Regions from separate parts of the Colwellia sp. SU-HH01217 genome, predicted to be linked through region 1. Evidence: predicted binding sites of a transcription regulator. Region 1 holds the regulator's gene; the other holds the start of a gene.
What was found. The regulator sigma-54, encoded in region 1, starts transcription at its own class of promoters, with help from an activator protein. The targets are predictions, from matches to a motif close to GTTGGCACGNNNNTNGNNT.

Region 1 (16,603 bases):
AGCCTAACCAACAACAACAACCCCCGGTTTCATATGCCAAAGCAGTAAGTATTGCAGGGCCTGCGGTTGTTAATATTTATTCTTCTGAAATTCAACGTAATCCCAGATATGGTCGCAACACAGTAAAATCTTCTCGATTAGGCTCAGGCGTTATCATGGATTCGTTAGGCTATATTTTAACGAATTTCCATGTTGTTCATAATACCAACTTAATTGAAGTTGTTTTACAAAGTGGTCAAATTTATCCCGCCGAACTTATTGGCTTTGATCGCTATACAGATTTAGCAGTGCTTAAAGTTGATGCTGCAATTAAACTTCCTGTTATCCCCCAACGTGCCGATATAACGTCGCTGCCCGGTGATGTCGTACTTGCTATAGGAAACCCTTTAAACTTAGGTCAAACAGTTACTCAAGGCATTATCAGTGCTACTGGCCGTGTTGGTATGAGTAGTACAAGTTATTTAGACTTTTTACAAATGGATGCGGCAATTAACGAAGGAAATTCTGGAGGCGCGTTAATTAATACTCATGGCGAATTAGTCGGTATTAACTCTCGACAAGTAACAGATGATAAAATAAATATTCAAGGCATATTTTTAGCTGTACCTTATCAGTTAGCCGCAAAAGTGATGCAAAAAATTATTGCTAATGGACGGGTTGTTCGCGGCTGGCTTGGTATTATCACGAATACCGAGTACCGAGGAGATAAAGGGTTTGTTGTTGATGCTATTGCTCCGAATAGCCCTGCACAAATCGCAGGAATTCTACCCGGAGATCTAATTTATCAAATTGGTGAACACCAAATCACAAGCGTCACTCAAGCATTAGATATTGTCGCTGAAACCTCACCCAATACAACTATCACTTTTAAAGTACTTAGAAAGAACACTCCTATGGAAATCCCTGTGACTATCCTAGAGCAAACTCAATAATTATTTTCTATTTTTCAAACTGTTAACCATCTCTTAAACCGAGTTCAGGTTAAATAAATTAAACCGCCTAAACTCAAGACACAAAAAAAGGATTAAAGTGACTTTAATCCTTTTAAAATTATATAAAACGATAACTCGTTATAGCTAGCTTTAGTGTTTCAAAACCCTAAGGGTTACATTTTCACACGTGTGATATTGCCGCCAAGCGCTTTAAGTTTATCTTCAATATGTAAATAACCACGATCAATGTGATATATGCGGTCAACTTGGGTCTGGGTTGTTGCCACTAAACCAGCAATTACTAAGCTAGCAGAGGCGCGTAAATCAGTAGCCATTACCTGTGCTCCGTTTAAACTACTCACCCCTTTTACAATCGCTGTGTTTCCTTCTAATGAAATATCTGCGCCCATTCGTTGTAACTCAGGCACATGCATAAAGCGATTTTCAAATATAGTTTCTGTTACTGTTGCAGTACCTTGTGCTAAAACATTTAAGGTAACAAATTGCGCTTGCATATCGGTAGGAAAAGCGGGATGCGGTGCGGTTCTAATATTAACAGCCTTAGCAGCTTGGTTCATGGTTAGTTCAATCCAATCATCGCCTGTTGCTATTTCTGCTCCAGCTTCTTGTAATTTGTTTAATACCGCATCAAGTGCTTTAGGATCAGTATTAAGACATTTAACTTTGCCTTGAGTGACTGCTGCTGCCACTAAAAATGTACCAGTTTCAATACGATCAGGCATCACACTGTATGTGCTTCCCTGTAAGCGCTCAACACCTTCAATGGTTAAGGTATCAGTACCTGCACCAGTAATTTTTGCGCCCATTGAAATCAAGCAATTAGCAAGATCAACAATTTCAGGCTCTCGAGCTGCATTTTCAATGACGGTTATACCATCAGCAAGTGCTGCTGCCATTAATAGATTTTCTGTGCCTGTAACACTAACGGTATCCATAAAAATAGTTGCGCCAGACAAACGGCCATTGTTTTTAGCGTTGATGTAACCATTTTCAACATCAACCTCAGCGCCCATCAATTTAAGCCCATGTATATGAAGGTTTACAGGTCTTGCGCCAATAGCGCAACCGCCAGGTAATGACACTTCAGCATGACCAAAACGAGCTAATAAAGGCCCTAAGACTAAAATAGAAGCCCGCATTGTTTTTACTAAATCGTAAGAAGCTTTGCAATGGTCGATCACACTTGCATCAATTTCTAAACTGTCTTCTGATAACCACTGAATTTTTGCGCCTAATTGTGATAATAACTTCACGGTAGTTAAAATATCATTTAACTTAGGAACGTTATTAAATACAACAGGGGTTTCAGAAAGAAGTGCCGACATCAAAATCGGCAAAGCCGCATTTTTAGCTCCGGATATAGTCACTTCACCGCGTAGTGGATTCCCACCAATAATTTTAAATGCGTCCAAAATTTGCTACTTATTGATAATAATTGAAAAGATAAATGTGATTTGCTAAAGAGGTAAGTTAAACATTTTGTCACGCTTCCATTGCTCTGTAGTAAATGTTTTTACTGTAAGCGCATGAATAGTGCCAGCTTTAATCACATCTGCCAAAGGTACAGAAATAGCTTGATGCTTCTTCACTCTACTTAATTCTCCAAAAATATCGGCTACTGCGATAACTTTACATTGTGAGCCGTCAAATGCGACATGCAATTCATCTAGTGAAATAGCATCATTAATTAATTTTTCAATTTCAGAAACGTCCAAAATTATCTCCTACGAATTTGTATTTATTGGTAAAAAACTTAGTACAGAGCTTAGCTCTGCTAATTTTATAAGATTTGAAGGTATATGCAGCAATGATAAATGACAATCGTTTGCTTGTGCATATTCAACTTGAGTAAGTAACCAAGCTAAACCAGCGGTATCGACTTTAGTGACTTCAGCTAAGTCAATATTAGCGTTGTTTTCTTTTAATAGTTGCCTACTTTCATTATTAGGGATTAATGGCACCGTTTGGCGAATTAACTCACCAGAAAGCCTTAAAGTTTGCTCAACTTTAGTTAGTACAATTTTACTCACTCGTTAGCCTTTCGATGCTTTGAAAACTATATCACGTTGACTTTTTTCTCTTAAAAGCTCAGTCACATACGGTAGACCTTTTTGCCTGATAATACTACCTAATTCGGCTTGTTTACTATCAAGTAAGCTCACCCCCTCAGCTATCATATCAAACGCTTTCCAGTCACCTGTTTTTCTATTTTTCCGCACTTTAAAGGCAATATCGATATTATCTCGACCTTCCATAATCACGCGAGTATTAACAGCGACAATAGTCTTACCTTCTAGATCTTGGCCAGGGAAAAATTGTACCTCTTGGTTATCGTACAATGTAAACACTTGCGCATATGAAGTAATTAAATACTCACGAAAAACAGGAACAAATGCATTACGCTCTTCATTCGTCGTTTTTTTAAGCTGACTACCAATTACTTTAAACGCTGAGTATTTATAGTTGATATAAGGCATCAACTCTTCACGGACTATTGTTTTTAAAATATTAGGGTTATTTTTAATTTCACTGCTTTCATTGGCAAAGCGTTTAAAGGTGATTTGTGAAACTTGTTCAATCATTTCATAAGGATTTTTCTTATCCACTTTTTGACTTGCTGAACTAAGGCTCGATTGAGGCGATGAGTTTGCCTCCTCTGCCATACCGTGTAGGCTTAGCCCACATAAAAAAGCCAGTAATATTTTTTTATTCTGAAACAAGTTATTCTTCCATTTAATTATCATTATTCATCACTTCCTTGACCAAATAAAAATTGACCAATTAATTCTTCTAATACTAGAGCAGGTTTTGTATCTTCTATAAAGTCGCCAGGAACTAACATCTCTAGAGAGTCATCAATAAAGCCAGGCTGCAAGCCAATATATTGTTCACCTAGTAAACCTGCCGTTAAAATAGCAACAGAAGTCGCCTCAGAAAACCGGTTGTACTTAACGTTAATATCGAGTGTCACTACGGGAGTATAGTCATCTTCATCCAGTGAAATATCACTAACTCTACCAACAACTACTCCCCCGACTTTAATCGGTGAACGTACTTTTAAGCCACCAATATTGTCAAATTTAGCTTTTAATACGTAAGTATCACTATTCCCTGAAATACCGCTATTGGCCACTTTTAATGACAACATTAATAATGCGGCAATACCGAATGCCACAAATACTCCTACCAATAACTCTACTTTTTTAGACATCATGTCTTTCACCAAACCTTTAAAATTACCGCGCAAACATTAACGCAGTTAGGATAAAATCTAAACCTAAAACTAACAATGACGACTGCACTACTGTTGAAGTAGTCGCCCGACTAATCCCCTCAGAGGTCGGGTTACAGTCATAGCCTTTATAAACAGCAATCCAAGTAATAACAAAAGCAAATACCACGCTTTTGATAATACCATTTAAAATATCTTTCTGAAAATCTACTTGGTCTTGCATTACCGACCAAAAGGTTCCGCTATCAACACCAAGCCAATCAACACCTACAAGGTGTGCGCCTAATATTCCTACCATTGAAAAAATAGCGGCTAACAAAGGCAAACTGATAAACCCAGCCCAAAAACGAGGTGCTATTACTCTACGCAAAGGATCAATGGCCATCATTTCTAAACTAGATAACTGCTCAGTGGCTTTCATTAATCCAATCTCAGCAGTAAGTGCAGATCCTGCTCGACCAGCAAACAGCAATGCTGCAACTACAGGCCCCAGCTCTCTTAATAAAGACAGAGCAACCATAGGACCTAAACTTGCTTCAGCGCCATACCCGACAAGGATAGTGTAGCCTTGTAAGGCCAACACCATACCAATAAAAGTCCCCGAAACAACGATAATAACTAATGAGAGCCAACCAACCGCATAAAGCTGCTGAATTAATAAAGGAAAACCTTTTTTAGGATTAGGAAGGTGAAAAATTGCTGACGTTAATAAAATGACAGCTCGCCCTAGACCACTAATTAGTGCAAGGGTTTTTCTTCCTAATCCTTCCAATCGGGAAATAATTGCGTCCATTACCTGATCCCTTTATTCGTAGTATTAAGTAGCTCTTTTTGATAATCAGGCGCATTAAAATGAAATGGTACGGGGCCATCAGCCTCACCTTTTACGAACTGTTGAACGAGCGGCGATGAAGCTTGTAAAATTTGTTCTGGAGTGCCATGACCAATAATTTTTTGCTCTGCGATAATATAAATATAATCAGCAATACTCATGACTTCTGGGACATCATGAGATACAACTAACGACGTTAAACCTAACGCATCGCTTAATGAGCGAATTAATCGAACAATAACTCCCATCGAAATTGGATCTTGCCCCGCAAAAGGTTCGTCATAAAGTATAAGTTCTGGATCAAGTGCTATTGCACGAGCAAGTGCAACCCTTCGCGCCATACCTCCGGAAAGTTCACTTGGGAATAAATCTCGAGCGCCACGTAAACCTACGGCTTCGAGTTTCATTAAGACAATTTTTTCAATAATTTTCTCATCAAGTTGGCTATGCTCACGTATTGGAAAAGCAATGTTGTCAAAAACAGACATTTCAGAAAACAGTGCACCACTTTGAAAGAGCATACTCATACGCTTGCGCGTTTGATAAAGAGATTTTCGAGAAAGTTGTGGTATGTCTTGACCATCAAACAGAATTTGGCCCTGCTCTGGTTTTAGCTGTCCGCCAATTAATCGAAGTAAGGTCGTCTTACCTATGCCGCTTGGCCCCATAATTGCCGTGACTTTACCTTTAGGGATCGACAAACTAATGTCATCATAAATAACACGTTCTTCCCTTTTAAACGTGATGTTTTTAATCTCAACTAAAGTTTCAGACATGATTTCCTAATAAATAAGTAAAACGACAAACTCAATGTAATTATTTAAGTCCGCGAATAGTAACCTAGCAGACGAAATTGTTCATTAAAAATAATGTCGAATAGCGATAATATAACGCTAATATGGATAAAGTATTGTAAGAGAATGTAAAAAAATTGTGAATTCCTATTTTACATTAAGCTATGTCACGATAACAGCCCCCACTTTTACTTATTTTTAAGAGATCTACTGTTGAAAATCTGACCATTTTTAGCATCCTTTTATCTAAAAACTGGCTCAAAAATAAAAAGGTGCGTTTTTTTTGCCTTCATTGACGAATATTACTTTTGTTTTGCCTTACAACAAGGGACAATTTAGCCATGATATCTTTGTCGGTTGTATTACCTCAATCAATTCAGCTTAGATATAAATAATGGAGGATGAATGGTTATTCAGGTTTTAATTTTATTAATTGCTCTTGTCGTATTAGTCTGGAGTGCGGACAAATTTGTTATTGGGGCTTCATCTTTAGCAAGAAACATTGGTGTTTCTCCTATGATTATTGGCTTGACCATAGTCGCAATGGGGTCTTCTGCACCAGAAATGATGGTTGCAGCTTCCGCTTCTTTACAAGGCAGTCCTGATACCGCAATTGGTAATGCTATCGGCTCTAATATTACCAATATTGCTTTAGTACTAGGCTTAACAGTGCTGATTAAACCTATCGTTGTCTCTTCATCTATTATCAAACAAGAATTGCCTTTCGTACTATTATTAACCATAGTGACTTATTGGATGTTATCCGACAATATCTTTACCTTTGGCGAAGGCTTAATTTTAATGATAGGTTTCTTTGCTTTTATCGCGACACTGTTAATTAAATCAATTATTCAAAGAAAAAATAATGGCCCACAAGATCCTATGGTTTTAGAGGCTGAACAAGAGTTACCTGAAGGAACTACGACAATAAAATCTATCTTTTGGCTGGTCGTTGGCATGGGATTGTTAATATTGAGTTCGCATTATTTAGTAGAATCTGCGGTGTTTATTGCTAGAAATTTTGGTATTAGTGACTTAGTCATTGGTTTAACAATTGTTGCATTGGGTACTAGCTTACCAGAGCTAGCAGCAAGTGTGGCGAGTGTATTGAAAAAAGAAGATGATTTAGCATTAGGTAATGTAGTTGGGTCTAATATTTTTAATATTCTTGCAGTATTACCTTTTGCCGGGTTAATCGCTCCTGGTCCGGTAAATCCTGAAGCCATAACTCGAGACGTCCCGGTTATGATTGCACTGACCTTATTACTTTTTATATTATGTTTTAGTCGTAAATCAGGCGCTTTTAGGATGACACGTGTCAAAGGTGGGCTGTTATTTTTAAGCTTCTTTGGCTACCAAGCACTTTTGTTTAGTTAAATAATTGATATCAATAAGTACCCCTATGAAAAATTTTAAAGCTCTCGCCACTCAAGTCATTGAAATTGAGCAGCAATCAATTAACGAGTTATTACAGTATATTGACGATAACTTTGAGCTCGCCTGTCAGTTAATGTTTAACTGTAAAGGCCGCGTAATTGTTATTGGTATGGGTAAATCTGGACATATTGGTGGAAAAATTGCCGCCACTTTAGCCAGCACAGGTACACCTGCTTTTTTTGTACACCCGGGCGAAGCTAGTCATGGAGATTTAGGTATGATCACCAGCGACGATGTTGTATTAACCATATCAAACTCAGGCGAAACAGGTGAAGTACTAGCAATCATTCCTGTTATTAAGCGTATCGGTGCTAAACTTATATCTATGACAGGAAATTCTGCTTCGACACTCGCTAAACTTGCTGATACTCATATTTGTATAAAAGTATCTCAAGAAGCTTGTCCTTTAGGATTAGCTCCTACGTCAAGCACTACAGCCACTTTAGTTATGGGTGATGCGTTAGCTGTAGCTTTACTTAATGCCCGAGGCTTCACTGCAAATGACTTTGCTCTTTCTCACCCCGGCGGCAGTTTAGGTCAACAGTTATTATTACGATTAAATGACATTATGCATGTTGGAGAACGCTTACCGCTCGTCTCTAAAAACGCGCTCATTAAAGATGCTTTAGTTGAAATGTCGTTAAAAGGTTTAGGTATGACAGGCATTATTGACGATAACAATCAATTACTCGGCCTGTTTACTGACGGTGATTTGCGAAGAATACTCGATGCTAAAGTCGATATTCATCAAGACTTAATTACTTCAGTTATGACAACTTCCCCAACGACTGCAAATTCTGATATGTTAGCTGCACAAGCCTTAAAGATTATGGAAGATAAAAAAATTAACGGCTTAATTATTGTTGATGAACACAATATTCCTGTCGGAGCGATGAATATGCACGACTTATTAAAATCAGGAGTTTTATAATGGCCCCTTCATCAAGTAGTAATACCCTTTACGGTTTTGTTAACCCTGAGATTTTAAAAAAATCCCAACAAATAAAGTTACTCGTGTGTGATGTCGATGGCGTATTCTCCGATGGTCGTATTTACTTAGGTAATGACGGTGAAGAACTTAAGGCCTTTCATACCAAAGATGGCTTTGGCATAAAAGCATTAGGCGCAAGTGGTGTTGATATCGCGATTATTACCGGTAGAAAATCAAAAATTGTCTCTAATCGTATGCAAGCACTTAATGTCCATCATATTATTCAAGGTGAAGAGGATAAACTCCCTGCACTTAAAGCTCTAGCCATACAACAAAATATCCAATTAAATGAAATTGCTTATATTGGTGATGATGTACCAGATCTCGCTTGTATACAAGCCGTAGGTTTAGGAATTGCCGTTATGGACGCTCACCCAAGTGTGTTAAAACACGCTGATCACATCACCTTTATTCGTGGCGGTTTCGGTGCAGTTAGAGAAGTTTGTGACATGATAATGCTTGCCCAAGGCACATTAGCCGACGCTAAAGGTGCAAGTGTATGAGTCTACTGTCCAGATGGGCTATAGTCATATTTTTATTAGGTGCGTGCCTTTACGGGTTAACTGAATGGCGTAATGCCAATAAAAAACCAACAGATGCTATCGACAGCGATTTAGCACCAGACTTTATTGCTGAGTCGTTAAAAAGTGCGATTTATAATCCCGAGGGCACCTTGTCCCACGAAATTGAAGCAGATCGCATGGAGCACTATACTGAATTAGAGTTTACCCATTTTGAACTACCTAACTATACCTTATATCCAAAAAAATCAGGTTCACCATGGCAAGTTAGTGCAAAAGAAGCGACACTATATAATAACAATAGAGTAGTCTTAAAAAATACCATAAGAATTACCAGCACAGAGAAAGACTTTTTAATACAAGAAGTTCATGGTAAAACTTTAGAGCTCGACTTAACAACTAATATTATTAGCTCCAACCAAAAAGTGATTGTCTATGGCAAAAATTTTACTATGTATGGCACCGGACTAATTATTGATATAAACACAACCCAGATGACACTAACTGAACATGACAAAACTACTTTTAAAAAAGATAACAGCTAGTATACTTTTGCTTAGCTCGGCGATGACAACTTTCGTAATTTCGGCAAATGAAAAGCCAGATTTTGAACAAGAAATTATGATTTCTGCGGATCGTCAGGCTGGTGACTTGAAAAATAAAATTGCCAGCTATATTGGCGACGTTGTTATTCAGCAAGGTACTTTAACGATTAAAGCCGATTCAGTTAAAATTTATCAAGCAAAAGTTGATGAAGAAGTTTATGTTGCCAAAGGAAACCCAGCAAGGTTCGAGCAAACCCTAGCTGATGGTAGTAAAATATCACTCCAAGCAGACGAGATTACCTATGAACCGGCAATACATTCATTAGTTATCTCGGGGAATGCCCTGCTTCAACAAGCGGGTAGTGAAGTTAAAGGTAGCCAAATTACTTATAACACTCTTACCGAGAAACTTGATGCCATTGGCAATCAAAACGAGAAAACCTCAACCGTATTACAACCTCAAAAAAAGGTAACTCCTTAGTATATGACTGCGACACTTATCGCCAATGGTTTGGCTAAATCTTACAAAAAACGTTTAGTGGTTAAGGATGTCAGCTTAAAAGTGGCAGCAGGCCAAATTGTCGGGTTATTAGGGCCAAACGGTGCAGGAAAAACCACGTCTTTTTATATGATTGTCGGTTTAGTTCCCAATGACAGTGGCAGCATTGTCTTGAACGATGAAGATGTTACTCTATCGCCGATGCATGAAAGAGCACGCAAAGGTATTGGCTATCTACCTCAGGAAGCATCTATTTTTCGAAAACTATCCGTCACCGAAAATATCATGGCGATACTTCAAATTAGAAAAGAACTAACAGAGGTTGAGCGTGATGAAAAACTCGCACATTTATTAGAAGAGTTTCATATCAGCCATATCAAAGATAATTTAGGTATGAGTTTATCTGGTGGTGAACGCCGACGGGTAGAAATAGCAAGAGCATTAGCTGCCGATCCCAAGTTTATCTTACTAGATGAGCCTTTTGCAGGTGTTGATCCTATTTCAGTAGGCGATATAAAAAAGATTATTATCCATTTAAAAGAGCGTGGTATTGGCATACTTATTACCGATCATAATGTCAGAGAAACTCTCGATGTTTGTGAACACGCTTATATTGTAAGTCATGGTGAATTAATTGCCGAAGGTAATGCAGAACAAATACTTGCGAATCAACACGTAAGAGATGTATACCTAGGTGAACAATTCACGTTATAGTGATGGAATACAAATAAGTAAATTTATTTTAAGAAAAGACACCTTTTCTCAATAACGTAAACTATGCTTTATTTAAACTAACTAGGAAATTTATAAAGGTAAATGCGCCCTACATTACAACTCCGTATTGGACAACATTTAACCATGACACCACAACTGCAACAAGCAATAAAGCTGTTGCAGTTATCAACGTTAGATCTCCAACAAGAAATTCAAGAAGCGCTTGAAAGCAATCCACTATTAGAAGTGGATGAAAGTGGACCGGCTTCAAACGAAAATAAAGCGGATCATATAGAAGAAGGTCATAACCCTTCTGCAAGTGCTAATGAAAGTAAAACGAGTGACGGTAGTGAAGACTCCACCCCAACTATCGATGAAATTAGTACAACAGAAGCTATGGAAAAGAATGACATTCCAGATGAGTTAAATATGGACACAACTTGGGATGATTCATATAGCGCAGGAACAGCTAGCTCAGGTGTCAGTAACTCAGCACCATCAGAAGATTACACCTACCAAGGTGAAACTCAAGACTCTATTCAAGACCATTTACATTGGCAAATGCAATTAACTCCTTTTAGCGACACTGATAGAGCTATTGCAACTGCAATAATTGACGCTGTTGATGATGCAGGATACCTCACCGTAAGCTGTGAAGACATTCTTGAGAGTATTGCCAAAGAGGATGTCGAATTAGATGAAGTTGAAGCGGTATTGAAACGTATCAATATGTTTGACCCAATCGGTGTTGCTGCTCGTTCAATTGCCGATTGTTTATTGATTCAATTGAACCAATTTGAACCGTCGACACCTTGGATAGCTGAGTGTAAATTAGTTATCAGTGAACATATTGACTTACTTGGCAGCCGTGATTACCGCCAACTAATGCGCAAAACCAAGTTAAAAGAAGATCAACTTCGGGAAGTTATTCGTCTTATTCAAACGCTTAACCCTCGTCCTGGCGATGCGGTCATTAAAAGTGATGATCAGTATGTCATTCCTGATGTTTCTGTAGAAAAGAAAAATGGTCGTTGGATGGTTGAACTCAATCCTGATACCGCACCTAAATTATCTATCAATCAGCAGTATGCGGCATTAACTCGGACGATGAAATCTTCCAGTGATAATCAATTTATTCGTTCTAACTTACAAGAAGCTAAATGGTTCATTAAGTCACTTGAGCAACGCAACGATACCTTATTGAAAGTCTCAAACTGTATCGTGCAGCGGCAACAAGGGTTTTTTGAGCATGGGCCAGAAGCAATGCGCCCTATGGTGTTAAATGATATTGCCGAAGCTGTTGATATGCACGAATCAACCATATCGCGTGTTACCACACAAAAATATATGCATACCCCTAGAGGAATTTTTGAACTCAAATATTTCTTTTCTAGCCATGTTAGCACTGAAAATGGCGGCGAATGTTCATCAACGGCCATCAGAGCCTTAATTAAAAAGCTGATTGCCGCAGAAATACCGTCTAAACCATTAAGTGATAGCAAAATAGCAGAGCTTTTAGCAGATCAAGGGATCAACGTAGCTAGAAGAACTATTGCTAAGTACCGTGAATCTTTAACTATTCCGCCTTCGAATCAACGAAAAAGTTTACTTTAATACTATTTGAAATTTTTAATTAATAAGGATCTCGTTTATGCAAATTAATCTTACTGGCCACCATGTTGAAATCACGAGTTCTCTACGAGAGTATGTCAATAACAAATTTTCTAAATTAGAGCGTCATTTTGATCAAATCAATAACGCCCACATTGTGCTCACTGTAGAAAAACTCAAGCAAAGTGCCGAGGCAACCTTGCACCTTAAAGGTAGTGAAGTTTTTGCTTCATCAGCGAATGAAGACATGTATAAATCGATAGACTTGTTAATAGATAAACTTGATAAACAAATTTTAAAATACAAAGGCAAAGTCAATCACCATTAGATTGGCACAAGCTCACAATCACTTTTTTATTTGCTGATCCTACCCAGTGACAGTAACTAAAAAGGTGTACCAATGAATATTGATAAACCGCAGAAATATATGATGAAGTTGCAAGATATCCTAACCAAAGACTGTACCCACTGTTTAGTGAGTATCCATAGTAAAAAACGTATTCTTGAAGAAGTTTGCTCCATTGCGGTTAATAAAATTTCCGGCTTAGATCAGCACCAGTTACTTGAAAGCCTAATGACCAGGGAAAGAATGGGTAGCACAGGCATTGGTAATGGAATCGCGATCCCTCACGGGCGTATTCAAAGCGACCAAAAAGTAGTGGCCGTATTAATAACCACTGAACAACCTATTGAATTTGATGCCATAGATAATCGCCCAGTCGATATTTTTATCGCACTCTTTGTTCCCGAGGATTGTTGTGAAGAACACTTAAGTACCCTGCAAAGCATCGCTCAACTCTTTAGTGATAAAAATAACTGTAAGCAATTAAGAAAATGCCGCGATAACGAGCAACTCTTCGACTTTATCCAAACAATCAGTTAGTTAATAAACCTTTACGCCCTTTTTAATTGTAGGTAACAATATGAAACTTATCATCGTCAGTGGTCGCTCTGGTTCAGGAAAGTCAGTGGCTCTTAGAGTGTTGGAAGACTTAGGATATTACTGCGTTGATAATATTCCTGTTAATTTACTTCCTGCGCTTATTCACACGGTTATTAACGATTATGAAACGGTTGCCGTCAGTCTAGATGTGCGGAATTTACCAAAAGATCCTGATGATATTTCCGAAATCATTGATTATCTTCCCAATGCCGTAGAGCTCAATATTCTTTATCTTGATGCCAATAATAATGATTTAATTAAGCGCTTTAGTGAAACACGCCGCTTGCATCCGTTAATTAAACAAAATGTCGCGCTTGATCAAGCCATTTCATTAGAAAAAAAATTATTAGAACCCATATCAACACGCGCTGATTTATACATCAACACCAGCGAATTAAGCCCGCATCAACTTGCCGATTTAGTAAGAGAGCGTGTGTTAGGTAAAAAGTCAGGTTCTATGGTCTTAGTTTTTGAGTCATTTGGCTATAAACACGGCATCCCTATCGATGCAGATTTTGTCTTTGATGCCCGTTTTTTACCTAATCCATTTTGGGAAAAAGAGCTCAAAGGCATGACCGGGTTAGATCAACCTGTAAAAGATTTTTTAGCTAGCCAGCCTATAATTACTAAGTTTATTTGGCAAATAAACAGCTTTATGATGACTTGGCTACCTCACTTAGAGCGCAATAACCGTAGCTATGTAACTATTGCCATTGGCTGTACAGGTGGCAAACATCGTTCAGTTTACATTTCAGAGTTGTTAGCCAGTAACTTTAGAAAAGAGCGTAAAGATATTCAGACGCACCATCGAGATATTGAAGTGATGAGTAGCTAATTATTATTTACCATAAGTTCGAGCATTCAGCTCACATTACCTTATGACTTTAAAAAGAGCGTAGACTATGGAAACCTTCGAACGTGACGTTATCATTACCAATAAATTAGGTCTACATGCTCGTGCAGCAACAAAACTTGCTCAATTGAGTATGCAGTTTCAAGCAAAAATAACTCTAGTATTAGAAAATAAACAAGCAGACGCCAGTAGTATAATGGCGTTAATGTTATTGGCTGGCGCAAAAGGAAAAAGTGTTAAAATAATTACTCAAGGCGAAGATGCGCAAGCAGCCCTTAGCAGTATCACACAATTATTTACCAACAAATTTGACGAGTCTGAATAATCCTATCTGTTATTTTTATCGAGCCAATGATAAGAAAAAAGCTGCTAAAAACACAAAGTTGCGATAAACTTTACCTCTTATAAGGCGATAAATAATAACAAGCGTTATCATTATCCTACTAAATCAAGTGAAACTTAAACCGTTAACTATCCAACAGGGTAAAAAGTTAATATTAGCGTTGATTGCAATCTTACAAGTACACTAAATCAACCATCCTAAACCATTAACTTATATCTATTGTGTTAAATTGAGTAAGCCTTTCACTTAGCATTACTTTCCAGAATTTAGATGAATTAAGGCTGATATATGCCAGAAATATCAGAAGAAATCAATCAACAGCGCTTGCAAGAAGTTAATGAAGCACTCGGCAGCGGTATGTTTGTTTCCGTACGTAAACTTCTTCAAAATATGCCTGCGTACGATATAGCACTCATCCTTGAATCCTCCCCAGGTAAAACACGCTCAGTATTATGGCAGTTAATCGATCCAGACAATCATGGTGAAGTACTCGAAGAGCTCAATGAATCGGTTCGTAAAGGCATCCTCAAAAGCATGCGGCCTGAAAAACTGGCAGCTGTTGCCGAAGGCATGGACGTTGATGATTTAGCCGAAGTTTTAAGAACCCTGCCTGACGCAGTTTACCGTGAAGTGCTCAACAGCATGGACAGTCAAGATAGAGCAAGGGTTGAAGCCGCGCTTTCTTTTGGTGAAGACACTGCTGGTGGTATTATGAATACAGACACCATCACGCTTCGTCCTGATGTGTCTGTTGATGTTGTTTTAAGGTATTTAAGGTTAAAAGGTAAGCTACCTGATGCAACCGACTCTTTTTATGTGGTTAATCGCGATGATGTCTTTAAAGGCGCGGTATCATTATCTTCATTAGTCACAGCAAAACCTGAAACCAGCATATCGTCGTTAATTGATAAAGAAATACAAGCCGTATCCGCGGATATGGAAGAAGCTGCCGTTGCCCAACTCTTTGAGCGTTACGACTGGTTATCAGCACCTGTCATTGATGATGAAGGTCGATTATTAGGCCGTATTACAATTGATGATGTTATCGATATAATCCGTGAAGACGCTGAACATACCATGATGAGTATGGCAGGTTTAGATGATGAGGCGGATACCTTTGCTCCTGTTGTAAAAAGTACTCAACAACGATCCGTTTGGCTGGGGATTAATTTAGTTACCGCGTTACTCGCCGTTGCTGTTACCAGCTTATTTGAAGGGGTATTTGAGCAACTTGCCATTCTTGCCGTACTTAACTCCCTTGTGCCAAGCATGGGCGGGGTGGCAGGCAACCAAACCTTAACCTTAGTTATCCGAGGAATGGCATTAGGCCATATTGGCGATAGTAACTCTCGCGCCTTATTAACTAAAGAGCTCGCCATCGGCATTTTAAATGGTGTTATTTGGGCTTTATTAATTGCTAGTGTTGTTGCACTGTGGAAGCAAGATATGATGTTAGGTGGAGTCATTGCCTTTGCTATGTTGATGAATATGACCGCCGCAGGACTCGCGGGCGTACTAATCCCCTTGGGCTTAAAGCGTATGAACATAGATCCAGCGCTTGCAGGTACTGTATTACTGACCACAATAACCGATGTGGTTGGTATATTTGCCTTTTTAGGTACCGCTACTTTACTGCTTACCTAACGACCTTGTGTCTTTGAACTTAAATATCAAAACTGAAAAATCACAAAAAAATGGGGAAGCTTCAACGCTTCCCCATAATTATACCAATCTCACTAACTAGGTGGTCATTTCTACTGGTTAAAATAATGCAGTACTTCGTTATTTATTCTTCGTATAAAGTAGCTCACCTAATTAACCTGATGTGATGGTATTTAACGCATCATTAATTGCCGGCAACCTGCATTTCTTCAATAATTATCGAGCCAGTTCTAATACTTCCATGCATATCAACATCACTGCCCACAGCAACTAATCCTTTAAATATATTTTGTAAAGTACCTGAGATTGTGATCTCTGAAACTGGGTAGGCAATCTCGCCATTTTCAACCCAAAAACCTGCTGCTCCTCGCGAATAATCGCCTGTTAACACATTTACGCCTTGTCCCATTAATTCAGTGACTAATAAACCAGTACCTAGCTTTTTTAACATCGCCTCAAAATCACCACCATTAGCAGACACCAACCAATTGTGTATACCGCCAGCATGACCTGTAGTCGTTAGTCCTAACTTACGAGCTGAATAACTTGTTAACAAATAGGTATCTAACTCACCACTTGTAATAATACTACGATCTTGGGTTTGTACCCCTTCACTATCAAAAGCACTACTGGCTAGTGCCTTTTTCAAATGTGGTTTTTCTTCGATAGATAA
Region 2 (16,603 bases), on a different contig from region 1:
CAAGAAGCGCAATTTCAACGCTTAGAAAATCAAAAACGTGACATTCGTTTCGCTACTATTGCAGCTGAGCAATTTAAAGCGGAAGTTGAAGTTAGCGACGAAGAAATTAATAGTTATTATTTAGCTAATCAAACACGATTTGAAAACCTTGAACAAGTAAAAGTGGATTACCTTGTTTTAGACGTTAATGAAATTGCTAAAGGTATTGAAGTTGAAGAAAGTGATTTAACAACGTATTACCAAGAAAACATCGCGAACTATCGTCAAAATGAAGAGCGCCGTGTATCGCACATTTTGATTGAATTTGGAGAAGATGAATCTGCTGCAAAAAGTGCTATTGAAGCGGTGCTTGCACGTCTGGAACAGGGTGAAGATTTTGCTGAGCTAGCCAAAGAAGTTTCTACTGATACTTTCAGTGGTGAAAACGGTGGTGATCTCGAGTGGATTGAGCCAGGTGTCATGGACCCAACATTTGATGATAGTGCATTTGCCTTAACTGAAATTGGTGACGTAAGTGATGTCGTGAAGTCTGAATTTGGTTTTCACATTATTAAATTGACCGATTTAAAACCTGAACAAACTAAATCGTTCGATGAAGTGCGTGAAGAATTAGCATCTTTGGTGAGCAATGAAAAAGCTCAGGATAAGTTCTTTTCTTTACAACAAGAAATGGCACAAATTAGCTTTGAATTTCCAGATAGCCTAGACGATGCAGCACAAGCGGTAGATGTAGCAGTACAAACAACAGATTGGTTATCTCGTAATGGCAATGAATTACCTTTTAACGACCCACAAGTAATTGATGCAATCTTCTCAGATTTAGTGCTGACAGATAACATGAATTCAGATGTTATTGAAGTTAATGACAACCTTGCTATCGTGGTTAGATTAAATGAATACCAACCTGCTGAAGTTAAGCCATTATCTGAAGTGACTGACGAAATTAAATCAATGTTAGTGGCTAATAAAGCTTCTGAAAAAGCGTTGAATACTGCTGAAGATTTATTAACTCAGTTTACTTCGGGTGAAGATATTACCGCTCAACTTACAGACGTTAATTCAAGCTTTGTTGTTAAACCTGCTATAGGTCGTTTTGGTAGTGATGTTGCACAAGCTATAAGTAAAGAAGCATTTGTATTGCCTCACCCAAGTGAAGGTAGTATTTCAGCCTCAACTGTCGCATTACCTAATGGTGATTTAGTCTTACTTGAAGTTCAGTCTGTCATTGAAGCTGATGAAGAGGCAATTGAAAATCCTAATTTAACGAAGCAGCAAGTGTCACAGCTGGCTCAATCGGCATACAGTAGTTATGTAGGAGCATTAAAGGTTGACGCTAAAATAACACGTAAAGAGGTTATTGAAGCAGTACCTGCTTATTAATTGTCTAATGATGACTCGTTCTAATTAGAATGAGTCAAGCTAATAAAAAAGGAGCGTAATGCTCCTTTTTTGTATCTATTGATATTTATATATCTTAATTACTTTTTAAACTTTCTACGGCCTATAGATAACAAGCCTAAAGTTAACAAAGATATAATACTTAAACTGCCGCCACTGTCTTTATCGTTGTCTGAATCATCAGTTGATATATTTTTAACAGGGTTAAGCTGAGCAGCACTGTCAATTGAAGTATCAGAAATAGTCGCGCTATAAATAGTGACAAAAGTTTCAACACTTGGTGTACTGGTGTCAGCACATTCAAAGTCGATAGTTGGTATATCGCTGCATGTTTCAAAGCTAGCTACTTTATCTATAACATCCATGCCTTCGGTGACTTGCCCAAACACCGTATAGCCGCTTTCGTTAACATCTAAATTTGCGCTGTTATCCGCGAGGTTGAAAAACCACTGGTTGGTTGCACTATTAGGTTGGCCGCCTATTTTAGCCATTGAAATTGTACCGCGACGGTTTGAGTAAACAGGCTCGTTTACCACTGATGACATAGTAGGTAATTTAACTAATGGAAAAGCGCCTTCAAATGCGTAACCGCCTCCTTGAATGATAAAACCAGGTATACTACGATGGATAACAGAGTTGTTATATGAGCCATTATTAACATACGATAAGAAGTTATTTACAGTTTTAGGGGTGTCATTATCAAATAAATTAATAACGATAGTGCCCTCTGATGTGTCAAAAGTTACTTCTGTCGCTGAAGCTTGTGTGGCAAGTGTTAAGGCACTTAATAGAAAAGTTGATTGAGCCAATTGTTGAAATGTTTTTTTACGCATGTATCCTCACAAGATTGATTATTTTCAGTGTTAATTAATCTTTAGTTAACACTATTGAATTAATTTTATGGCAATGATGATAATCTGTTCATTGCTGAACAACCAGCGTTGACTGTAAGTATTTTGTAACTAAAATATAATTTATATGATGAGAGCAGAATCCATTCTGCTTATATTATTAACAACGATACTTTTTGTTGAGTGACTAAAGCTAAATTAAGTTAGATTAGGTTAAATTAAGTTAAGTTAAGTAAAGTGAGAAAATAAATACTAAAATGACGGAACAAACATGTATTGGTTTAATCAACAAAAATTTCCATTTCTTCACCAATAGTTTTACGCATTTCCATTAATCTTTCTGCAGTCTCATGCTGTTTTATATCACTTTCTGATTCGGGTACCCAAGTAGGAATCGATATCTTTTGTCCAGTTTCATCTACTGCGACCATAATGACAATACAATGTGTTGTTAAACGTCGGTTTAGAGACTTTGGATCACATGCGTTCACTTCAAGGGCAATATGCATTGAAGAGTTACCTGTAAGAATAACTTTTGCTTCTACTTCAACTAAAGAACCTACATGTATTGGGGCAATAAATCGAATGCCACCTGCATACGCTGTCACACAATACCTTCCACTCCATCCAGCAGCACAGGCGTACGCGGCTAAATCGATCCATTTCATTACTGCACCACCATGGACCTTACCACCAAAATTAACATCTTGTGGTTCGGCTAAAAATCTTAAGGTGATGTCTCTTTGAGGTTTGTTCATTATTATTCCTTAATTATTGCAATAGTTAGCTTGAAGCTAGAGTGAAGCTTTAGAGATAGTAACACTGCCACAACTATGAATGCATTATTTATAAACACAGTGAACCAATGATAATCAGCTAAGATAGTTTTTTAGGTGCTAATTAGGTTAATGAAATAAAGTAATGTTCCAAAGGATTATATTCGTTGCTTTAGTAAATATTTGTCATTTTTCAAAATTATCCTAAATCGATGAATAATTTAACAATTAACTGCTGTACTAATTCTTAGTAGGTGCCATAATTGATTGTTACTTTATAAATCATGGCCTAAAAAGGAAAAGCATTGATGATGCCGCAAAACTTTAAAGCGAAATTACCGTTTAAAAATAAAACACCTTTATCTCAGTTATTGTTTTCAGGCTTGGTTGCATTAATGCTAACCGCTTGTGATAAAGCACAAGTCGCCGCTCCGGCAGCACCAGCACCAGCTGTTTCGGTTTATCAAATAAAAACACAAGATATCGGTAATTATCGAGAGATTGTTGCGCGAACAGTTGCCTCTAAAGAAGCTAATTTGCGTGCTCGTGTTGAAGGTGAATTATTAGAGCGAACTTTCAAAGAAGGCTCTAAGGTTGAAGTTGGACAAGTGTTATTGAAAATTGATCCTGCAGAATACATTGCTTCACTCGCTTCTGCTAAAGCCGATTTAACCAGTAAAATCGCCGGGGCAAATGGCGCAGAAAGAGACTTAGTACGTGGTAAAGAAATTGCCGCAAATGGTTTTATTTCTCAATCTGATTTAGACAAGTTAATTACCAATGAGGCACAAACTAAAGCTGCAGTACGCGTTGCTAAAGCGGCGGTTGAAAAAGCTGAGCTTAACTTAAGTTATACAACTATTCGTGCTCCTTTCTCTGGCCGAATAGGTAAAGTTAATTATAATGTGGGCAATGTTATTGGTCCTGCAAGTGATGTGATAGCAACGCTTACCTTGACAGATCCTATGTATGTAAGTTTTCAAATAGAGGAAAGCTTATATGTTTCTTATTCGCAACAACATGTTAAGCAAAAAGAAATTAATGGCGTGAAGTCTCCTGATGTTAATCTCTCTATCCGTTTGCCCAATAATTCACTTTATCCCGAAAAGGGCGTGCTAGATTTTGCCGATACAAAAATTAATCAAAGTATGGGAACCGTAGAATTACGAGCATTATTTAATAACCCTGATGGCATCATTTTGCCAGGTTTGTTCGTCACGTTATTAATAGAAAGCCAAGATAAATTACAAATGTCTTTAGTGCCGCAAGTGGCTGTTCAAGAAAGTCAGCAAGGAAAATTTGTTTTAGTGGTTAAAGACAAAAAAGTTGTTCAACGTCATGTTGAGTTAGGCCGAAGAATTAACGCGATGTGGGTTGTTGACACAGGGCTAGAAGAAGGCGAAGAAGTTATTGTTGAAGGTTTACAAAAAGTTCGACCTGGTGTTGAAGTTAACGCTGTAAATAAAGTTGTTGACGAGCTAACAGGCACGATTTCAGATATTACGACTGATCCCACTACTGAAAATGCACAAAAGGGCTAAACGATGATTAGTAAAACCTTTATCGAACGGCCAAAGTTCGCCTTTGTTATTTCTATTGTTATTTCGCTTGCCGGCTTAATTGCCATGAGTTTATTGCCGGTTAATATGTATCCGGAAATAACGCCTCCTCAAGTCCAAATTTCGACAGTATACCCAGGCGCAAGTGCGCAGGTTGTAGAAGAATCAGTTATCAGGCCTATTGAAGAGCAAGTCAATGGTGTTGAAGACATGATGTATATCGAATCAACAGCATCAAATAATGGGAGTGCCTCAATTACTGTCTACTTTAAAGTAGGAACTGACGGCGATATGGCGCAAGTTAATGTACAAAATCGAGTTGCATTAGCGACAAGTTCACTTCCTTCAGAGGTAACGAGGCAAGGGGTGAATGTTGAGAAAAAATCGAGCACCATGTTACTTGGAGTTAACCTATTTTCCACACAAGAGAATGTCGATCAATTATTTTTAAGTAATTACGCAACTAATTATTTAGTTGAACCTTTAAGTCGTATTAAAGGTGTTGCTTCAGCAGAAGTAATGGGAGAAATGACTTATAGCATGCGTGCTTGGTTAAATCCTGATCGAATGGCCTCGTTAAATATCACGGTGACAGAAGTCCAGCAAGCGCTGCAAGAGCAGAATATGATTGTTGCGGCAGGAAAATTAGGTGCCAGTCCTTCTTTGCCTAATCAAAAATTCGAGTATTCAATACAAGCTAAAGGCCGTTTAAAAACACCAGAAGAATTTGGGCAAACGATTATCCGAGCGCAAAAAAATGGTAATTTTGTGCGTTTAACCGATATTGCTAGGCTTGAATTAGGTGCAGAAGATTACTCGACCCAAGCAAGGTTAGATGGTAATGAAACGGCATTCCTTGTTATTTATCAATTGCCTGATGCCAATGCTACTGAAGTGGCTATGTTAGTTAAAGCTGAAATGGAAGTGCTAGCTCAGCGTTTTCCTGACGGACTAGAGTATGTCATTCCATATGATACTACTGAGTTTATCTTTCGGTCGATGGAAGAAGTAAAAACTACACTTTTTCAAGCTGTTGGTTTAGTGATTTTAGTTGTCTTTTTATTTTTACAAAATTGGCGGGCTACTATCATTCCAACCTTAGCGATTCCTGTTTCTTTAATTGGTACTTTTGCTTTTATGATCGTAATGGGGTATTCAATTAATACCATTACTTTGTTTGGTTTAGTGTTAGCCATTGGTATTGTCGTTGATGATGCCATTATCGTTATTGAAAATGTAGAACGTATCCTAAAAGAAGATAAACTCCCTATCAAAGAAGCAGTAAGCAAAGCGATGGAGCAGGTCTCGGGACCTATTATCGCGACCACTTTAGTACTGTTAGCGGTTTTTGTTCCTGTTGGTTTTATGCCTGGAATTACAGGTGAATTATATAAGCAATTTTCTGTTACCATTTCTTTTGCGGTATTAATCTCCTCTCTTAATGCTTTAACACTCAGTCCTGCATTGTGTACTGTGTTGTTAAGTGAAAAAAATATGAAGCCTATAGGCTGGTTAAAGCCTTTTGAACAAGGGATTACCAAATTAACAGGTGGTTACACTACAGCAGTTAACTTTGTGCTAAAACGAGCGATTAGAATAGGCTTGTTTGTTTTGATCATTTTTGGCGCTGCCGGCTGGTTAACAACGTCTGTTCCTACCGCATTTTTACCTGCGGAGGATCAGGGCTATTTGTTTGTCGATATTCAATTGCCTGATGCATCATCAAGTGTTCGTACTCAAGCCGTGATGGATAAAATCTCACCTATAATCGAGAATGATCCTGCTGTTGAAGACGTTATTACCGTTGCTGGATTCTCCTTACTTGGTGGTGCAGGTTCCAATAATGCATTAGGGATTATTATTTTAAATGATTGGGAAGAAAGAACTAGCCCTGAGCTTGGTTTAGCACAAGTCATTCCTCGTTTAATGGGGCAACTATGGTCGATGCCTGATGCACAAATTATGGTTTTTAATCCGCCACCAATTCCAGGTTTGGGTAATAGTTCAGGGTTTGAATTTAAACTTCAAGATAGTGAGGGGCGAGATCCAGCATTGCTTGCGCAAGTTATGAATGGCTTAATATATGAAGCAAATCAACGACCTGAGCTTGAGCGAGTATTTAGTACTTTTAGAGCTAACGTGCCACAATATTTCTTGGAAGTTGACCGTAATAAGGCCAAAGCTCAGGGAGTTGTTCTGTCTGATATTTTTGTGACACTACAAGCACAGTTAGGATCGTTATATATTAATGATTTCAGTCAATTTGGCAGAACGTATAGAGTTACCATTCAGGCTGAAACTGAGTTTCGTAAAGATCCGTCAGATCTACGTCATTATTATGTGCGCAATAGTGAGGGTGATATGGTGCCTTTAACCACATTAGCCAAACTAACACCTATTTTAGGCCCAACGAGTATTACGCATTTTAACTTATATCGAAGCGCGAGTATTACTGGACAAGCAGCTCCTGGGTATTCTTCAGGACAAGCTATAGCGGTCATGGAAGAACTAGCAAGTAAATTGCCACAAGGTTACATTTATGAATGGTCTGGGCAGTCAAAGCAAGAATTAGAAGCTGGAGATTTAGCGCCTATTCTATTCTCGTTAGCGATACTATTTGTTTACTTATTTTTAGTGGCGCAATATGAAAGTTGGACTATTCCTTTTTCGGTTATTGCTGCGGTTCCCCTCGCTTTATTTGGCGCTATGCTCACCTTGTATACCGTGGGGATGGCTAACAATATTTACGCACAGGTTGGTTTGGTATTATTGATTGGTTTATCCACTAAAACTGCGATATTAATTGTTGAATTTGCAATGGAGCAAAGAGCTGCAGGAGAAACTATTATTAATGCTGCACTTAATGCTGCCAGAATGAGGTTCAGAGCTGTTCTAATGACGGCGTTATCATTTATCTTAGGTGTATTGCCACTAGTGTTTGCAAGTGGTGCGGGTGCAGGGAGCCGTGTATCTTTAGGGGTTACAGTACTTGCTGGTATGGTAGCTGCAACATTATTTGGGACGTTACTTGTGCCATATTTTTATATGCTCATTCAATCGATGAGAGAAAAAATAAAAGGGTCAAGTAATCCGAATTAACGATAAGAAATGATTAGATCTCTACATGCCAATCTCTAAACAAGGTTGGCATTTTTTTCAGCTCAGAACTGAAAAAATATTCACGCTTTACAGGATAATAGTGAAAAATAATTGGAATTAAGCATAATGAAAAATGAATATGTAAAAATTGGATTAATTAACCCTAAAAGTCCAACTAATGTTGGCGCAGTTATGAGGGCTGCTGGTTGCTATCAAGTCAATGAGGTTTACTTTACAGGAGAGCGCTTTGCTCGAGCAGCTAAATACAATACTGATACCAAGGATGCTAGTTTAAATATTCCTCTTTCGTGTGTGGATAACTTACTTGACAATATTGAAGGCAATATGCAAGTTGTCTGTGTCGATTTAATTGAAGGGGCAACACCGCTTCCAGAGTTTAATCACCCCGCGAATGCGCTTTATATTTTTGGACCTGAAGATGGCACAATCTCACAAGGGGTTATCGATAGGGCAGACTCAGTTGTATATGTGCCTACTGTGGGGTGTATGAATTTAGCCGCCTCTGTAAATGTTTTATTGTATGATCGCTTGGCAAAGTCTAAGAACTCTATAGCCAGTGATGCATTAATTAAAAAAAGTAGAGATACCAATAATAAAGTTAAAGTGAAACGCTAGCGCTAACGGTAGTTTTTGACTCGCTATTATTAATTGTTACTGTCTGTATGACTGCCTGTATTGCTATCTGATTCACTACATGGCGTATTATCTAATTCTGCGGCTATTTTTGCTCTTTCAGCTTTTGATATGTACTTAGGCTTGTTTGTTTTTTGCAATTTAGCATTTGTTTTTTTTAGGCGCTTTTTAAGGCTTTGATTAATTTTTTTCTTGCGATTCATTACTTTAATATTTTGATAATAAGTTAACTAAGCGCTGATTATAGCAAACTAACACTGAAACTTATAAGCACTAAAATTAAATAGGGGTACATAACCGTCGGCCTTAACGAATTTAGAAGGTATTCTTTAATTAAACCAAGTTGGCTTCGGCGACTACTTTCCCAAGTGCTGTACAATTGAAAGGCTTGATAGGAGTCATCCATTGAGGTATTAATCGATTTTTCAATAAATAATATTCTATCGATTAATCGAGATTGAAAAGTCTTCCATACGCCTTCTAATACCCAAAGAGTTAGCACTATCAAGGTAGTTAAAATAATAGGAGACTTTGAAATATACAACCAACAGCAAAGAAGTATAGCAACAAGTTTAATGACTAAGGCAAACTTTTCATAGTTTTCGATATTGTGATGTAATAGTGTCCATTCGTGTTGTAAAGCGTGAGTATCTTTGGTGAGGTGATTCATTAAACGTCCATTTATCTACTGAAAATTTTGATAATAATACACAAGATTTCCTAAGAAAACATTGGATAAAAACAAATTCCAACTATGCTTGGTTGTAACTAAGCTTTGCTGTTATTATGCGCGCCTAAATAGTCTACAAACTATATATTGTTTAACGAAGGATTTTACCTTGAGCCAGAATAAACCGACTGAATTTTCATCATTAGCACTAAACGACGACTTACTGCAAAATTTATCGTCTTTGGGCTACAAGTCAATGACACCAATTCAAGCATTGAGCCTGCCTGATATATTGGCAGGCAAAGATGTTATCGGCCAAGGGAAAACCGGTTCAGGTAAAACTGCGGCTTTTGGTTTAGGTTTATTGGCTAAATTAAATGTAAAACGATTTAGAATCCAGTCATTAATTTTATGTCCAACACGAGAACTAGCAGATCAAGTCGCTAAAGAAATTAGAAAGTTGGCCCGTACTATTCACAATATTAAAGTGTTAACTTTGTGTGGCGGCACACCATTTGGCCCACAAATAGGTTCACTCGAACACGGTGCTCATATTATTGTTGGAACGCCTGGTCGAGTAGAAGAACACGTTATTAAAGGTACCTTACAACTCGATAATTTAGAAATGCTGATCCTTGATGAAGCTGATCGTATGCTAGAAATGGGTTTTCAAGCAGCGTTAGATAACATTGTAGAGCGCGCCCCGAAAGTACGTCAAACCTTATTGTTCAGTGCAACGTTTCCTAAGCAAATTCAAGCAATTGCCCAGAATATTATGGTTAACCCTGTAATGGCTAAAGTTGAATCGACCCATGATAGCAGTAGTATTACTCAGCACTTCTATCAAGTAGCTGATGTAGAGGAGCGTTTATTAGCTGTAAGGTTACTGTTGTTGAAAAATACGCCTGAGTCTACGGTTATTTTTTGTAACACGAAGAAAGAAGCACAAGAAGTTGCCGATGAATTACATGACTTTGGTTTTAGTGTTTTAGCTTTACATGGTGATTTAGAGCAAAGAGATCGAGATCAAACCTTAATTCGTTTTGCCAATAAGAGTGTTGCAGTGCTTGTTGCAACAGATGTTGCTTCAAGAGGTTTAGATATTGATGCACTAGATGCCGTTATTAACTATCATATTGCTCGTGATAGTGAAGTTCATGTTCACCGTATAGGTCGTACTGGGCGTGCAGGAAGTAAAGGTATCGCTTGTTCTTTATTTAGTGAGAAAGAAAGTTATAAGGTTGGCTTGCTTGAGGATTACCTCGATCAAGTTATTACTGGTGAGCCTTTGCCTAGTTTATCTGTACTCGATCAAGCCCCATTGCAAAGCAAAATGGCTACACTGCAAATTGATGGTGGTAAAAAGCAAAAAGTAAGGCCTGGCGATATTCTTGGTGCTTTAACAGGTGAAAATGGTATTCAAGGATCACAAGTTGGTAAAATCAATGTTTTGGATAATTGGGCGTATGTAGCAGTAGATAAAAACGCACTTAAATTAGCCCTTAAAAAACTGGAAAAAGGGAAGTTAAAGGGGAGAACCTTTAGAGTAAGACACCTAAGCGTTTAATTTTATTGGGAGCAATTCCTGATGTCGATGAAAATAGCGTATCAACAGCTCGTTGAAACAAAGAAGTTGTCTTATGATGAGGCACAATTACTTGCTGTTAATGCGCTTAATGAACTCTCTTGCCAAGTGTCATTAACAGCGAGTGATAACTCATCTTTTTTCTCTAAGCTTCTGTGCTTAAAACTAACACCCTTGTTTAATCAAAATAGGTACATCAAAGGTATTTATTTTTATGGCAAAGTAGGGCGTGGTAAAACCATGCTAATGGACTTGTTTTATCAACATCTTGCTATTGATAAAAAAATGCGTATTCACTTTCATCGATTTATGGAAAGTGTTCACCAGCAATTAAATGAAATTTCAAATCAACATGCCTTGCAACAAACAAAACAAACGCATCCATTAAGCACTATCGCAAAAAGGTGGGCAACTAAAGTCGACGTACTCTGCTTTGATGAGTTTTTTGTGTCAGATATTGGTGATGCTATGCTTATGTCGGGCTTGCTGGACGCTCTTTTTGCCCAAGGGATAACATTGGTTGCTACCTCAAATTGTCAACCTGAAAACCTCTATAAAAATGGACTTCAACGGGCTCTATTCTTACCCACAATTCAACTGATTAATGACCATTGTCAGGTTATTTCAATTGATGGTGAAATTGATCATCGAAGATCGTTATCAGACAGTCATTATTCATCTTTGTCCCCTAAAATTACAGACACAGGAATTCCTTATCGTGATTATGTTTATCCAAGCACCGCATATCCTAACTTCTTAAGGCAACGTTTTATTGATATTACTCAGGAGAACAAGCTTGCTTCGGGTCATATTTGCATTAATCATCGGAATATTGATTATATAGCCATGCACGATAAAACGATTTACTTTGACTTCTTTGCGCTATGCTCAGGACCAAGAAGCCAGCGAGATTATATAACTCTTGCAGATATGTTTGACACTATCCTTATAGATAATTTACCACAATTTCATGGTGATTTAATTCCTGCAGTGTTTTCAGGAGTAGAGGATAGCTACCAACGAAGCGGGGTTTTAATGTCAGAACTAAGACATTTTGATGATGAAGCTCGACGTTTTATTGCGCTGGTTGACGAGTTTTACGATCAAAATATACGTCTTATTATTAGTGCTGAGGTTGATATTGATGCCTTATATCAAGCAACGCAATTAGCATTCGAGTTTGAACGCTGTCAATCAAGGTTGTTTGAGATGCAAAGAATATACTACTAAAATCAATATCTTAATGGTTTTGGTTACACTGAAATATTTTGTTACGAATAGTTGTAATCTAATAAACTTTGTGTAGAATGTTATGGCATCTGGCAAGATATTTGAAAAAATATTCGCGCAAAACCACAGATCTACGGGGAAACCTATGATGGCTGGGCTACAAAATTATATAGTGCTTAACTTATAATTTAAGTGTATTAACAGCGAACATTATTTTCCGACAATATAATAAAAAATTAAATCGGATGTAGTATTAATGAAAGTTAATTTAACAAAAAAATACCTAACTAAACTGACAGATTTAGCGGCAAAGTTTCATAAAGAAGAAGCTAGCATGACAGATTTGGTTCAGCTAAAGTTATTAATTGGTGCGTTTCAAACGTATTTGAAAAATAATAAAGTTAGCCCTGAGATTGCTTACCAATTTTCTGAAATACGTAAGTTGTCACAAGTAAAGTAAATTAGCTTACTTGTATTCTTATTTTAAGTGCTTGTTTTATGGCTTAGTTTAAGTAAGTACCGAATCACTAACTTTTAGTTTAAATAACCACTATTTAGTTTTTTTAACTTGGTAGTGCTTTGTGCTTATTGTAAGAGTTATTTTTAAGTTAATAAAAATCAAATAGTTACCCTTCTTTGCTAACTTGGCATCAGTCTTGTTATATACTTTGTAATTACAATGAAATTATAAAGGACTTCACATGAAAAACATCCTAACAGCCTCTTTATTGGTTTTAACTACAAGCATCGCTTCTGCTAGTGCTTTTGCACATCAAATTAGTTGCGATATTCAACTTGAAGCTGGCGTAAAGGTTTCTAAAGATAGCTTAGAATTTTTAGATGATTCGGAAAATAACCTCTACACAATCACCGATAACAAAGTCCTAATAGTGAAAGGTAAAACTATTGCCTTAAACGCAAAACAGCAAAGTTTAGTGACTCAATACTCGACCAGCATTAGAGATGTTGTACCAGAAGTAAAAGCGATCGCTTTAGATGCTTTATCGTTAGCTTCAGATGGGTTAACGAAAACGTTTGACGAGCTATTGGGCGAAAATAACCAAGTAGGTGCAGATATCACTACAGAGTTAGATACTATTCACCAACAAATAGAAACACATTTTTCAGCTGAGCAAGGGTTCTACCTTAATGATGATGGTATTGATGGCGATGAAATCTTTGGTGAAGACTTTGAAGAGCGTATTGAAGCTGTTATAGAAAAAGCAGTGCAAAACTCAATGGGGACTTTATTAATGGCATTAGGTAAAGAGATGCTAACTTCTGGTGGAGATATGGATGCGTTTGAAACTCGAATGGAAGATTTTGGTGAAAAAATAGAGCATGAAATGGAAACTCACGCTAAATCTTTTGAAAAACGAGGTAATGACCTATGTGCCTCAGCGGTTGCTATTGATGTTTTAGAATCAAAACTTCAAGCGAACATCCCTGAGCTTGCAGATATTGATGTTTTAACTGCAAAGCAAGGTAAATCGCATAACCAAAATAGCATTTAACGACAGCAACTGATTAAACACTTGTGACGGAATCGATTTTTTAATGTGCTTTGACAAAGAAAAATTAAGCGGCCATAAGTGTTTTATCTGTATTTGTTTTATTTAATAAATATCATTCCTGTGACATACCCTAGAATGACTTATCTTAAGCCCTCCTGAACAATTCAATACTAAAATTTACAAAATAGTTAACTTTAAAGCTTGCAACCATTAATAAAAAACGTTGCAATGACTTATCAGTTAAATTCAATGCAAAATAAATTAGTGTATTTCTTTTATTTACAATAAATAGGACATTATGGAAAATTCAGAAACCGTTGAAAATATCAAAAAGCCAAATTCTTGGGGTTTAGTGAGTGTTATTATTATTGTGATAATAGCTTTATCGGTTTGGCTTTATACGAACGAAAGTACTCCACCTCAAGAAGTTGAAGTAGAGGAAGAAATAGTTGAGGTTGTAATTGAAGAAGCTCCTTTGCCTGAAGTTGTTGTCCCTGAAATTATTACGCCTGAAGTGGAAGAGGTTGTTGAACTAGAGCCAATCATTGAGCCTGTAGACGTTAATCCGTTACCTCCATTAAATGAGAGTGATGTGTGGGTTAGAGAGCAACTTCCTTCTCTTACATGGAGAAAAGAACTCTTAAAGCTAGTGATTGATGATGACATGATTAGGCGATTAGTTGTTTTCACTGATAACTTTGCTCAAGGTACTTTAGCTTATAAATACAGTCCATTAATTTCTCCTAATGTTGGATTTTCAGCAAAAGACAAGCAGGTAGATGAAAGTAATCAAGCTCACTGGACATGGGATGCACAATCTGAAAAAAGATTTACTTCGTATATTGAACTTTTGCGTTCAATGGACAGCGATAAATTAGTCGATTGGTATATAGAAATTAAACCATTGCTCAATGAAGCCTATGCAGAATTAGGTTACCCTGAAGATGACTTTACTGAAACGGTGCAAGCAGCAATCGCTCGTGTATTAGATGCTGAAATGCCTAAAGAAGAGTTAAAAATTATTAGGCCTAGTGTAATGTATAAGTATCAAGACGCAGAAATTGAAGCGCTAGATGATGTTGACAAATTATTACTTCGTTTAGGTAAAGAGAATGTCTTGGTGATCAAATCAATCTTGCTTGAATTTAGTGAAAAGCTAGACGAGAAGTCAGAATAACTCAATGCTATTAACTGATATACCGCCTTGTGTGCCTAAAACAAATAGTACTATATCTAAATGGTTAGGGATGGTGATATTAAAAACTTTACGTTGGAAAGTAACCGGGAGCTTACCTGAGCGTAAAAAGTTTATTATCGCCATTGCTCCACATACTTCTAACTGGGATTTTATCATTTGTATCGGTGTGAAGTTAGCGCTTAATTTACGCGTAAAATCTATGGTAAAAGCATCACTCTTTGTTTGGCCGCTTAAAGGTCTATTATTAGCTTTAGGCACAGTGCCAATTCATCGTAATAGTAAGCAGGGAGTTGTTAGTCAGATGGTAGCCCAATTTAGACAAGTAGATGAGTTAATTTTAGCTATTACGCCAGAAGGAACAAGAAGCAAAACTGATGAGTGGAAGAAAGGTTTTTTACTGATTGCCTGTCAAGCGAATATTCCTGTCGTTCCTGTTAGTGTTGACTTTAAAAAAAGAACTGTAAACTTTCTACTTGCTCAAGATATTAGTGATGATATTGACTCTGAATTAGAACAGTTTAAATTGAACTTTATTGGTGTGTGCGCAAAAAATCCCCAAGCAGTTTGATTTTTTAAACAAGTACTTGCATCTTATTAATTGATTAGCGATAATCCGCGCCGTTACTATTATTTCTTACGTAATAATAGTTAGTAGCGTTCTATGGTGACCCTTTTGGTCCCCTCGCAATGATACTCTGTGAACTCGGCCAGGTCCGGAAGGAAGCAACCGCAGCAGACGACTCATGTGCCGGGGTGTGGCTATTAGGGTTACCACCACTCTTATTTCATCTAATTCTTTACTAAATAGCACACCCAAAATATATAATATGTGTTATATCGTTTTTGTCTGGTTTTGAGATTTAATTTCTTCAGTAAATAATAATACTTTGTTTCGACCCTGATCTTTTGCTGCGTAAAGCGCAATATCTGCTTGTTTATATAGTTCATCGTAATTGGCTTGTTTCATATTTCCAATGGCAACACCAATACTGGCTGTAACAGTTGACTCTAAAGATCTCGTCATTCCCTCTATACAAAGTCTTATTCTTTCGGCAAATAAAAATGAAGCCTCTTTAGTACTGTTCATATTTAAAATAACAAACTCTTCTCCGCCGATACGAGCAAATAAATCATTTTTCCGACAAAGGTCCTTAATGGTCTCTGCAATAGAAACTAGTATTTCATCACCAACATCGTGGCCAAAATTATCATTTATACCTTTAAAGTGGTCAATGTCTAACAATAAAAATGCCATTTCAATGTCTTTTCCTTTAAATTCATTGATTTTATTGTCTAGAAACCGGCGATTACCAATACCTGTTAACGGATCGGTTTCAGAGGCTTTTTTTAATGTTTTGTTTGTTGCTTCTAAGCGAGCAATAACTTGTTTTCTTAGCATTAATATCAAAATTAACACCAAACTAATGAGTGAAATAACTACAACGGCAAATAAATAAAGTGAAGAATGTAAAGACTCACGTTCACTTATCAATAATTCATCTTGCAGTTTTATATAATCTCGTTCCATTTGTAATTGGCTTTCTAGTTTTTGAACGATACCTTTTTGTATTAAGGGCTGAACTTGGTTTCTTCTTTTTATGTAGTCAGATTGTGTTTTTGAGGCGGCTTTAAAGTTGTTTTGACTCAGTTCTAATTCAGCCAAGTTTTCATACATGGCCATTTCGCTTTCAACAGATATTTTATCTTTAACTTCAACGATACCTTTTTGGTATAAATTAATAGCTTCTTGTATTTTATCAGTTTGAATCAATATCTCGGCTAAACCAACATATGCAGCAGCTACAGCAGGAGGATACGCACTGCCGATATCATTATTGATGACAAATTCATAAAGCGATTGTGCAGAGGCTAGCTCATTCTTCGACTTATAAACATGAGCTAAACTAACGGAAGCTTCACTTATGCTAAAGTCACTAATATAAGCTTTATTACTTAGTACTTGTTTAAGTAACTTTTCTGCTTGTAGTAATTTTCCAGAACCTAAAAACGATATGCTTAATCCCACAGAAGCATTTAACTTCATTTCTATATCATTGAGTTCGGAATTA

Region 2: the regulator sigma-54 is predicted to act here: its motif matches at 12,466-12,484, upstream of AC27G3_RS10670 (DUF2884 family protein).

Annotation. Positions count from the first base shown of each region.
Region 1 covers NZ_BAAJLX010000001.1:363,955-380,557, forward strand. Annotated here, with positions in the region: gene AC27G3_RS01535 (trypsin-like peptidase domain-containing protein) at 1-932, shown strand, start outside; gene murA (UDP-N-acetylglucosamine 1-carboxyvinyltransferase) at 1,106-2,365, opposite strand; gene AC27G3_RS01545 (BolA family protein) at 2,411-2,668, opposite strand; gene AC27G3_RS01550 (STAS domain-containing protein) at 2,678-2,983, opposite strand; gene AC27G3_RS01555 (ABC transporter substrate-binding protein) at 2,987-3,697, opposite strand; gene mlaD (outer membrane lipid asymmetry maintenance protein MlaD) at 3,697-4,167, opposite strand; gene mlaE (lipid asymmetry maintenance ABC transporter permease subunit MlaE) at 4,190-4,978, opposite strand; gene mlaF (phospholipid ABC transporter ATP-binding protein MlaF) at 4,978-5,793, opposite strand; gene AC27G3_RS01575 (calcium/sodium antiporter) at 6,217-7,188, shown strand; gene AC27G3_RS01580 (KpsF/GutQ family sugar-phosphate isomerase) at 7,214-8,179, shown strand; gene kdsC (3-deoxy-manno-octulosonate-8-phosphatase KdsC) at 8,179-8,742, shown strand; gene lptC (LPS export ABC transporter periplasmic protein LptC) at 8,739-9,305, shown strand; gene lptA (lipopolysaccharide transport periplasmic protein LptA) at 9,328-9,786, shown strand; gene lptB (LPS export ABC transporter ATP-binding protein) at 9,790-10,518, shown strand; gene AC27G3_RS01605 (RNA polymerase factor sigma-54) at 10,621-12,132, shown strand; gene hpf (ribosome hibernation-promoting factor, HPF/YfiA family) at 12,170-12,457, shown strand; gene ptsN (PTS IIA-like nitrogen regulatory protein PtsN) at 12,530-13,012, shown strand; gene rapZ (RNase adapter RapZ) at 13,053-13,907, shown strand; gene AC27G3_RS01625 (HPr family phosphocarrier protein) at 13,975-14,250, shown strand; gene mgtE (magnesium transporter) at 14,557-15,912, shown strand; gene pmbA (metalloprotease PmbA) at 16,115-16,603, opposite strand, start outside.
Region 2 covers NZ_BAAJLX010000007.1:60,796-77,398, forward strand. Annotated here, with positions in the region: gene AC27G3_RS10615 (SurA N-terminal domain-containing protein) at 1-1,380, shown strand, start outside; gene AC27G3_RS10620 (peptidylprolyl isomerase) at 1,479-2,231, opposite strand; gene AC27G3_RS10625 (acyl-CoA thioesterase) at 2,531-3,007, opposite strand; gene AC27G3_RS10630 (efflux RND transporter periplasmic adaptor subunit) at 3,334-4,566, shown strand; gene AC27G3_RS10635 (efflux RND transporter permease subunit) at 4,570-7,683, shown strand; gene AC27G3_RS10640 (RNA methyltransferase) at 7,810-8,319, shown strand; gene AC27G3_RS10645 (DUF2986 domain-containing protein) at 8,349-8,540, opposite strand; gene AC27G3_RS10650 (hypothetical protein) at 8,579-9,007, opposite strand; gene dbpA (ATP-dependent RNA helicase DbpA) at 9,177-10,574, shown strand; gene zapE (cell division protein ZapE) at 10,602-11,822, shown strand; cyclic di-GMP riboswitch class I at 11,904-11,987, shown strand; gene AC27G3_RS10665 (hypothetical protein) at 12,079-12,282, shown strand; gene AC27G3_RS10670 (DUF2884 family protein) at 12,524-13,336, shown strand; gene AC27G3_RS10675 (DUF3014 domain-containing protein) at 13,635-14,513, shown strand; gene AC27G3_RS10680 (1-acyl-sn-glycerol-3-phosphate acyltransferase) at 14,518-15,102, shown strand; RNA gene ffs (signal recognition particle sRNA small type) at 15,206-15,302, shown strand; gene AC27G3_RS10690 (tetratricopeptide repeat-containing diguanylate cyclase) at 15,367-16,603, opposite strand, start outside.